DNA from 4 places in the Geodermatophilus sp. SYSU D01105 genome. Region 1 is predicted to be linked to each of the others. Evidence: riboswitches for the same ligand, from Rfam matches in the RefSeq annotation. Region 1 holds a riboswitch; each other region holds the start of a gene.

Region 1 (2,188 bases):
ACGGCGAGCACGGCGAGGTGCACCACGGCCTGCGGCGCGGCGAACAGCCCCCACAGGACCGCCGCGACGAGGGGGACGCCGAGGGCGAGGAGCCACCGCGCCGTCGCCGTCCCGCCGGAGGTCCACCCCCAGTAGCCGAGGGCGGCCAGCGCGCCCAGCTCGGTGGCGAACGCGACGCCCGCCCAGCTCCACTGCCACGCCTGGACCATCTCGCACCCTTCCTGAGATCACCGCTCCGTATAGAGAGCAGTGTTCACCAACCGGGCCGGACGGTCAAGACACGACGGAGCCCCCGGACGCGCATGGCGTCCGGGGGCTCCGGCTGGCCCCGTCCCGAGGCTCGCCGCGAGCCTGCGAGCGGTGAGGCGGACGGGGGTCCTCTCTCAGCTGGCGATGCGGTTGAACTTCGGGGTGGCGCCCATGGCGTCGACGCTGGCGACCTTGACCACGTCGCCGGAGGTCGGCGCGTGCACCATCTGGCCGTTGCCGAGGTAGATGCCGATGTGGCTGACCGGGCTGTAGAAGGCGACCAGGTCGCCGGGGCGGGCCTCGGAGCGGGAGACCTGCTGGCCCGTCGAGGACTGCATCCGGCTGGAGTGCGGCAGGCTGATGCCCGCGGCCTGGAACGCGTACTGGACCAGCCCGGAGCAGTCGAAGGAGCCGGGGCCCGAGGCGGCCCAGACGTAGGGCTTGCCGCGCTGGGCCATGGCCCGGTCGATGACCGCCTGGAGCGCGCCGCTCCCGGCGACGACGGGAGCCGACCCGGAGGACGGCGCCTCGCGCTCGCCGCGGCTGGCCCGCTCCCCGCCGCCGTGGGCGGTGGCCGCGGCCGCCAGGGCGGCGCGCCGCTCGTCGGCGCTCAGCCGCGCGTAGTCGGCCTGGTACGCGGCGATCTGCGCCTGCAGGTCGGCCTGCTGCTCGGCGACGGCGTCGTACTGCTGCTGCGTCTCCGCGGCGATCCGGTCGGCCTCGGCCTGGGCCGCCGCGGCGGCCTCGCCGGCGGCGACGGCCTGCCCGAGCAGGTCGTTCTGGTGACCGGCGACGGTCTCGAGGAGCGTCACCCGGTTCACGAACTCGTCGGCCGAACCGCTGGTCATCAGCGCCTGCAGCGACCCCATGCTCTCGCCGGTGAAGGCGCTCCGGGCGATGCCGCTCACGTGCTCCCGCGCGGCCGTCACCACGGCCTGCGCCTCGGCGACCTGCGCCGCCGCGGCCTGGGCGGCGGCCTGCTGGGCGGCGAGCGCCTCCCGCGCCTCGTTGAACTGCTCGGTGACGACCTCGAGGTCGTGCCCCCGGGCGGCGACGAGGGCCGCGGCCTCCTGGGCCGTGGCCGGCTCCTCCGCCCCGGCAGAGGTCGGGATGAAGGCGACGCCGAGGGCGGCGGCGAGGACGAGCGCAGCGCGGCGGGCGGCGCGGTGGGACGCCATGGTCTGGCGACTCTCCGTTCTTCCACGAGCCGCCTACCGGGTTAGCTGACGGGTTCGAGCGGGAAGGCGCCCGGCACGCCCGGCGCGGAGCCGTGCGTGCTTCACCCCAGTGCTGCGGTGGGTCCCCGGCCCGGCTCCCCCGGGGAGGAGGGAGCCGGCTCGACGGCGCCCGCGGGGTGTCACCCATTGCGGTGACGGAGCGCCCCGGCGGACACACACACCGTAAGGGCCGTGACGCTGCCGTGACAATTACCCAGATGTGATTTCGTGGACTCTCACCTCGACCCCGAGCGGTCGCCGAGACCCCTGGGACGGCCGGGGCGCGTGGGGTTTGCCGACGGTCCCCGGCGAGCACGTGCAGCCCATGGATCTCAAGCGCCCCCTGGTCGTGCTCGCCCTCGTCGGGGCGCTCGCCGGGTGCAGCAGCACCAACAACTCCAACACCGACCTCGACCGCAACGAGCAGGACTGCGGCACGGCCGAGCAGGCCCCGGGACAGGGCTGCGAGGAGAGCGAGGACGCCCCCACGCAGGGCGGCTGAGGACCCCGCACCCGCTACCGTCCGCCGGGTGAGCGCACGCAGCAGGTACGACGCCGTCGTCGTGGGGGCCGGCCACAACGGGCTGGTCGCCGCCGCCTACCTGGCCCGCGCCGGCTGGTCGGTGCTCGTCCTCGAGCGGCTGGAGCACGTCGGTGGGGCCGCGGTCAGCCAGCAGGTGTTCCCCGGGGTCGACGTCCGGCTCTCGGCGTACTCGTACCTG
Region 2 (2,188 bases), on a different contig from region 1:
CGGCCACGGGATGGCGTTCTCCGCGCACGCCGCCTTGAGGAAGCCCAGGTCGAAGGGGGCGTTGTGGGCGACGAGGACCGCGCCCCGGGCGAACTCCAGGAAGCTGGGCAGGACCGCGCCGATCCGGGGTGCGGCCGCGACCATCGTCGTCGTGATGCCGGTCAGCACGCTGATGTAGGGCGGGATCTCGCAGCCGGGGTCCACCAGGGTCTGGAACTCGCCGAGGACCTGCCCACCGCGGACCTTGACCGCTCCGATCTCGGTGATCGCGCTGTCCTTGGGGGAACCCCCGGTGGTCTCCAGGTCGACGACGACGAAGGTGACCTCCGCCAGTGGGGTGCCCAGCTCGTCGATGGTGGCCTGCTCGTAGCGGGGGAGCGTGCCCGCGGCTCGCGCGGCCGTCCCGGCGAGGTGGGCGGGGGAGAGCGGCACCTGCCGGGGAAGGGAGGAGGGCACGGGCGGACGGTAGGTCGGCCCAGTGACAGTCCCGGGGACGCGCGCCGGAGGGCGGCCGGTGCCGGCGGGTCCGCAGCGGCTCGGGTGGCGGGCGCCACGGCGCGGGGCCTCCCGAGGGCGTTCCGGCCGCGTCCGGGGCCGTGCGCGCCGGGACCCGTCCCGCCGGGGCGCGCTCGCGCCGAACTGTCGGTGCCGGTCCCTAGCGTGCGAGCCGGACCGACCGGGGCCATGGAGGGCCTCCGCGACCGGGGTCGGCCAGCTGAGGAGTGGGCCATGTTGATCGACTGCGACACCTGCACCGTGCGCGGCACCGGCTGCGCCGACTGCGTCGTCACCGTGCTGCTGGGGGCGCCGCCGGGCTGGCGGGGCGAGGACCCGACCGTGGTGCCGATGACCGGCCGGCGCGAGGCCGGCGTGGCCGAGGACGCCGTCGTCCCGGGCCCGGGCGTGGTCGTGGAGTTCGACGAGGTCGAGCGCCGTGCCGTCCGGGCGCTCGCCGAGGGCGGCCTGGTGCCGCCGCTGCGGCACCAGGGTCAGCCGGGTGCGCGGGACGGCGGGGCCGCACGAGGCCGGCGGCGCACGGGGTGACCCGGTCCCCTGCGGGGCCGGGGCGCCCCGGCCGACGCGCCGCGGGTGACGCCGACCGGCGGTGTGTCGCTCCGCCGCCCTGTGGATGTCACCACAGTCCCCGCAGGCCCCATTTGTCACAACTTCATCACGCCCGTACGGTGAGCCGGTCCGACCGGGTGGTCGTCACCCGCAGAGAGGTGGCCTCGGCCGGGCACCGCCGAATCGCCCGACGTGCCCGTGCGGCACGGAGGGGGAACCGGGGACCCACCGCAGCACTGGGGTGAGTTCTCGCGTGCGCCGGTCCGCCGGGGCACACGCGCCGGCTCGCCGGGGCGCAGAGATAGGGCACGTCTTCCCAGCCCGAACCCGTCAGCTAACTCGGTAGGCGGTCGCTGAGGAAGAAACGGAGAGCCGCCGACCGTGGCGACCCCCCGCCCTGCCCTGGGGCATGCGCTCGACCAGATCGACTCCGACCTCCCGCTGGCGTTCCGCCGCCCGACCCTGCCCCGCCGCCTCGGCCGGGGGATCGTCGTGGGCGCCGTCGCGACGCTCTCCCTGACGCTGCTGCCGGGGACCGCTGCCGCGGACCCGGAGCAGGCCACCAGCGCGGCGCAGGCCGCGCAGCTCGTCGCGCGGGCCGGTCACGACCTCGAGGTCGTCACCGAGCAGGCCAACGAGGCCCGCGAGACCCTCGCCCAGCAACAGGCCGCCGCGGAGGCCGCGCACCAGGCCGCCGCCGCGGCCCGGCAGCAGCTCGACGCCCTCGACGGCCAGATCCGTCAGGTCGCCCGCACCGCCTTCACCGCTGGTGACGGGATGCCCGAGCTGGACCTGCTGATGACCAGCGACTCGCCCGAGGACTTCGTGTCCCAGCTGGCCATGCTCGAGGCGATCGCCGGCCACACCAACGAGGTGCTCGCCGAGGTCGCCCGGAGCGCGGGTGCCGCCGAGCAGGCCCAGCAGGACGCCGACGCCGCCGCGGCCCAGGCGCAGGCCACCCTCGACGACGTCACCGCGCGGCAGGAGCAGCTCGAGGCCGACATCGCCGACTACCAGGCGCAGTACGCCGCGCTGTCGGCCCCGCAGCAGCAGGAGGTCGTCACGGCGCACGCCGGCCAGGCCGTGGCCGCCGCCGCGCCGGCCCCCGCCAGCAGCGGTGCGG
Region 3 (2,188 bases), on a different contig from region 1:
TGGCCCGCGGCGCCCTGGACGCCACGCGGGCGGCGGGCCACGCCGTCCTGCCGTTCTGCCCGTTCATCCGCGGCTACATCCAGCGACACCCCGCCTATCTCGAGCTCGTGCCCGCCGAGCGGCGGGAGCAGTTCCGGCTCGCCCCCTCCGCCGACCGCTGACGCCCCGACCCGAGAGGACGCACCCCGATGACGACGACCGCCCCCGACCCCGCTGCGCTGGAGGCCGAGCGGGCGCGCATCCGCGCCGCACACCTGCGGCCGGCCGGCGAGCGCCCCGCCACCACCGCCCGCGGCCTGCACCACACCGCCCTGATCAGCAGCGACGTCGAGCGGACCGTGCGCTTCTACCAGGACGTCCTGGGCTTCCCGCTGACCGAGCTGATCGAGAACCGCGACTACCCCGGCTCCTCGCACTTCTTCTTCGACATCGGCAACGGCAACCTCATCGCCTTCTTCGACTTCCCCGGCCTGGACGTCGGCCCCTATGCCGAGGTGCTCGGCGGGCTGCACCACATGGCCATCAGCGTCGACCCCGAGCGCTGGCAGGAGCTGGTGCGGCGGCTGACCGACGCCGGGGTGCCGCACGAGGTGCACAGCGGGGTGTCGGTGTACTTCCGCGACCCCGACGGCGCCCGCATCGAGCTGATCGCCGACCCGCTCGGGGAGATGTACGGCCACCAGGTCCTGTGACCGACCCCGGCGGCGGCCGGACCGTTCCCGAGGCTGTCGCCGGGACCCGCGGCCGCCGCCGGGAGCCGCGGCCGCCGCCGGGACCCTGTGCCGGAGAGCACGTCCGCGGAGCGCTCCTGCCCCGACCTGCACGTCCTCCCCACGCACACCACCACGTGACGACCGTCACGGCGACAGTTCACATGACCCAACGTAACGTTTTGGCTGCGTTCCGCAGATGGGAGCGTGGCGCCGGTCCGCCAAACCCTGCCCACCGGTAGCCGTCTCCAGAACCTCAGGGCAGGGGTGGGGGACCCACGTTCCACGGCGCTCCGGCCGAACGGCCGGGCGCGCCTCGGGGTGAAGCCGCGATCCGCGGCCGGGCACCGATCGTCCGAACCCGACAGCTCACCTCGCCGGCGGTGATCGGAGATCACCCATGGCCAAGCACCGTGCGCCGCGCTATGTCCGGACCAAGAAGGTCATCGCCAAGGCCCCCGTCGCGGCAGGGGCCACCGTCGTCGGACTCGGCGTCCTGAGCACCCCGGCATCCGCCGCCACCACCCACGACTGGACCGGCGTCGCCGAGTGCGAGTCCGGCGGCGACTGGAGCATCAACACCGGTAACGGCTACTACGGCGGGCTGCAGTTCAGCCAGTCCACCTGGGCCGGCTACGGCGGGACCGACCTCGCCCCCCGCGCGGACCTCGCGACCCCGGCGCAGCAGGTCGAGATCGCCGAGAAGGTCCTCGCCGGGCAGGGCATCGGCGCGTGGCCGACCTGCGGCAAGCAGCTGGCCGACGGCACCACGCCGGCCGCTGTCGAGGCGCCGGCCCCCGCGCCGGCCGCCGCTCCCGCAGCGCCGGCTGTCGCCCCGGCCCCGGAGGCCGCTCCGGCCCCGACCGCCGCCCCGTCGGACGTCTACACGGTCCAGCGCGGCGACACGGTGGCCGAGATCGCCACCACGTTCCACCAGCCCTGGCGCGAGCTGTACCAGCGCAACGTCGGCGTCATCGGCAGCGACCCGACCCTGATCTTCCCCGGTCAGGTGCTGCTGGTCGCCGGTGCCGCGCAGGCCGCCGTCGCCCCCGTCGAGGTGGGCACCGTCGGCAACTCGGTCCCCGTGGCTGCCGCCGCCCCGGCCGCTCCGGCACCTGCGCCCACGACGGCGCAGATCACCAACAGCGCCGGCGCCGTGCGGCCGCAGGCGCAGGCGGCCGCCGACGCGGTGGTCAGCAACGTGCCCGGCGCCGCCGGCATCACCATCGGCGGCACCCGCGGCAGCGCGGTCGACCCGCACGGGCACCCGTCCGGGCTGGCCCTGGACTACATGGTGCTGTCCGACGCCGCCCTGGGGGACGCCATCGCCCAGTACCAGGTCGACCACTGGGACGAGCTCGGCGTCGAGTACGTGATCTGGCAGCAGCGGATCCTGACCTCGCCGACCGGCACCTGGAAGGCCATGGAGGACCGTGGCGGCGTGACGGCGAACCACTTCGACCACGTCCACGTGAACT
Region 4 (2,188 bases), on a different contig from region 1:
GCACCGTGACCGCGTCCGATCCCCAGCCGGGTCAGCCCGGGCCGACCGGCGACGGCCCGAAGTCGTCCGACCTCCGCCGCTGGCTGAAGTGGGTCGTGCTGGCCCTCGTGGCGCTGGTCGTCGTGCTGACGCTGACCGTGTCGCTGAGCCGGTGCGGCTCCGACGACGGCCCCAGCGGCGGCCCCGAGAACGCGATGGGGACGTCGGTGGCCGACACCCGGCCCGCGCTCTCGTCCTGACCGCCCGCGGGCGACCGGGCCCTACCGCGCCGCGCGCCGTCGGGGCGCGTGCGGATCGTCGGCGCCTACACCACCTGGCCGTCGACCGGGGGAGGCGCGACGCACATCACCCGACGAATCGACGGGCTGCGATTGTCACAAACCCATAACGCCCGTTACGGTGGTCAGGTCCGGCCGGTCCTCACGTCCCCTGCCGGGGAAGCCGAGCGGACGCCGCCGAGTCGCCCTCCGGGGCGAGCCGGGGACCCACCGCAGTACTGGGGTGAACCCCGCTCCCGGGCCGTCGTCCGGGTAGCGGGCAGGGCCGCTTCCCGCCCGAACCCGTCAGCTAACTCGGTAGGCGGCCATCGGAAGAACGGAGAGCCGCCGGATGGCGTGCCCCAGCCCTGCCGGATGCCCACCCTCACCCCGGCACCGCCGGCTCCGGGCGCACCCCCGCACGTGATCGCACGCGGCCGTCCCTGACCCGCCTCCCGCGGACCCACCCGAGCACCCTCGCTCGACCGGCGTTGCCGCCGTCTCCGTGGTGTCCCGCACCGGCCGGCTCCCCAGGACCGCCGACGTCCTCCCCCCGACCTCCCCGCAGGCCGCGCCCTCCCGTGCGCACCTGCGCCCGCACCCCCGGAGCACCCCACCCCATGGACCCCCGCACCACCACCTCTCGCCGCGCCGATCGCCGCGGCCGGATCGCCCCCTCGCGCCGTCGCCCGGCCCTCCTCCTGGCCGCCGCCGCGGCCGGCGCGGTCGTGGCCAACGTCGTCATCGGCGCGGAGCCCGCCGCCCAGGCCGACGCCGGGGCGTCGGAGTCGGTCAGCGTCGCCGCCCAGCTCGGGCTTACCGGCCAGTCCGTCCCCGTCGAGGTCGACGCGGCCCGGGACCTGCAGCCGCTCGCCGACCTCGCCGCCAGCCGCAGCACCCGCGAGGCGGCGCAGGCCGCCGCCCAGCAGGCGCAGGCCGCCGCCGACCAGGCCGTGCTCGACCGGCAGAAGGCCGAGGCGGAGGCCGCCGCCCGGGCCGCGGCCGAGGCCGAGGCCGCCGCGCAGGCCGCCGCGCGGCAGCAGGCGGAGGCCGCGGCCGCGCAGGCCGCCGCACCGGAGCCGGCCGCTCCGGCCCGCGCCGCCGCGGCCGCAGCGGGTGCGGTCGCGCGCATCACCGACACCGCCGGGAGCATCAAGCCGGCCGCGCAGGCGGCCGCCAACGCGGTCGTCTCCAACGTGCCGGGCGCCGCCGGCATCACGCTGGGCGGGACCCGCGCCAGTGCGGCCGACCCCGGTGGTCACCCGTCCGGCCTGGCGGTCGACTACATGGTCATGTCCGACGACGCCCTCGGCGACGCCATCGCCCAGTACCACATCGACCACTGGGACGAGCTCGGCGTCGAGTACGTCATCTGGCAGCAGCGGATGCTCTCCTCGCCCAACGGCTCCTGGAAGCCGATGGCCGACCGCGGGGGCGTGACGGCCAACCACTTCGACCACGTCCACGTGAACTACCGGGGCTGACGCCCCGCCGGTCGCGCCTGGCGCGGCCGGAGGCCAGGGTCCGGCCCCCGTCCGCGGGGCGACCGGGCTGGGGTGGCGGCGCTCGTCGGCCGGGTGTGGCATGGGGCTCGGGCACCGTCCCCGCACGACCCCACGAGAGGCCTCCCCGGATGAAGCTCCTGCTGCCCGACTCCGTCCCGCTGGCCCCGGACCTGCCCGAGGGCGTGCACGCGGTCCTCTACGACGCCGCGGCCCCCGTGCCCGACGAGCACCTGGACGCCGAGGCGATGGTCGTGTGGGGCAGCTCCACCGCCGACCTCGCCGCCGTCGCCGGCCGGATGCCGCGGCTGCGCTGGGTGCAGACGCTGGCGGCCGGGCCGGACGCCGTCCTCGCCGCCGGCTTCCCCGAGGACGTCGTCGTCACCGCCGGCGCGGGCCTGCACAGCGCGACGGTCACCGAGCACGCCC

The links. Region 1 has a riboswitch for cyclic di-AMP ahead of ACI79I_RS15930 (C40 family peptidase). Riboswitches for the same ligand answer to the same signal wherever they lie in the genome.
Region 2: it holds a riboswitch for cyclic di-AMP, as region 1 does, so the genes downstream of both, ACI79I_RS16680 (C40 family peptidase) here and ACI79I_RS15930 (C40 family peptidase) in region 1, are expected to answer to the same signal.
Region 3: it holds a riboswitch for cyclic di-AMP, as region 1 does, so the genes downstream of both, ACI79I_RS20310 (LysM peptidoglycan-binding domain-containing protein) here and ACI79I_RS15930 (C40 family peptidase) in region 1, are expected to answer to the same signal.
Region 4: it holds a riboswitch for cyclic di-AMP, as region 1 does, so the genes downstream of both, ACI79I_RS11580 (hypothetical protein) here and ACI79I_RS15930 (C40 family peptidase) in region 1, are expected to answer to the same signal.

Annotation. Positions count from the first base shown of each region.
Region 1 covers NZ_JBJGYR010000016.1:25,393-27,580, forward strand. Annotated here, with positions in the region: gene ACI79I_RS15925 (YrdB family protein) at 1-209, opposite strand, end outside; gene ACI79I_RS15930 (C40 family peptidase) at 384-1,427, opposite strand; cyclic di-AMP (ydaO/yuaA leader) riboswitch at 1,443-1,587, opposite strand; gene ACI79I_RS15935 (hypothetical protein) at 1,792-1,968, shown strand; gene ACI79I_RS15940 (phytoene desaturase family protein) at 1,997-2,188, shown strand, end outside.
Region 2 covers NZ_JBJGYR010000017.1:37,914-40,101, forward strand. Annotated here, with positions in the region: gene ACI79I_RS16670 (DEDD exonuclease domain-containing protein) at 1-456, opposite strand, end outside; gene ACI79I_RS16675 (hypothetical protein) at 730-1,044, shown strand; cyclic di-AMP (ydaO/yuaA leader) riboswitch at 1,232-1,430, shown strand; gene ACI79I_RS16680 (C40 family peptidase) at 1,447-2,188, shown strand, end outside.
Region 3 covers NZ_JBJGYR010000024.1:49,758-51,945, forward strand. Annotated here, with positions in the region: gene ACI79I_RS20300 (GNAT family N-acetyltransferase) at 1-161, shown strand, start outside; gene ACI79I_RS20305 (VOC family protein) at 189-692, shown strand; cyclic di-AMP (ydaO/yuaA leader) riboswitch at 947-1,108, shown strand; gene ACI79I_RS20310 (LysM peptidoglycan-binding domain-containing protein) at 1,111-2,188, shown strand, end outside.
Region 4 covers NZ_JBJGYR010000010.1:86,566-88,753, reverse strand. Annotated here, with positions in the region: gene ACI79I_RS11585 (hypothetical protein) at 6-239, shown strand; cyclic di-AMP (ydaO/yuaA leader) riboswitch at 444-597, shown strand; gene ACI79I_RS11580 (hypothetical protein) at 878-1,741, shown strand; gene ACI79I_RS11575 (phosphoglycerate dehydrogenase) at 1,891-2,188, shown strand, end outside.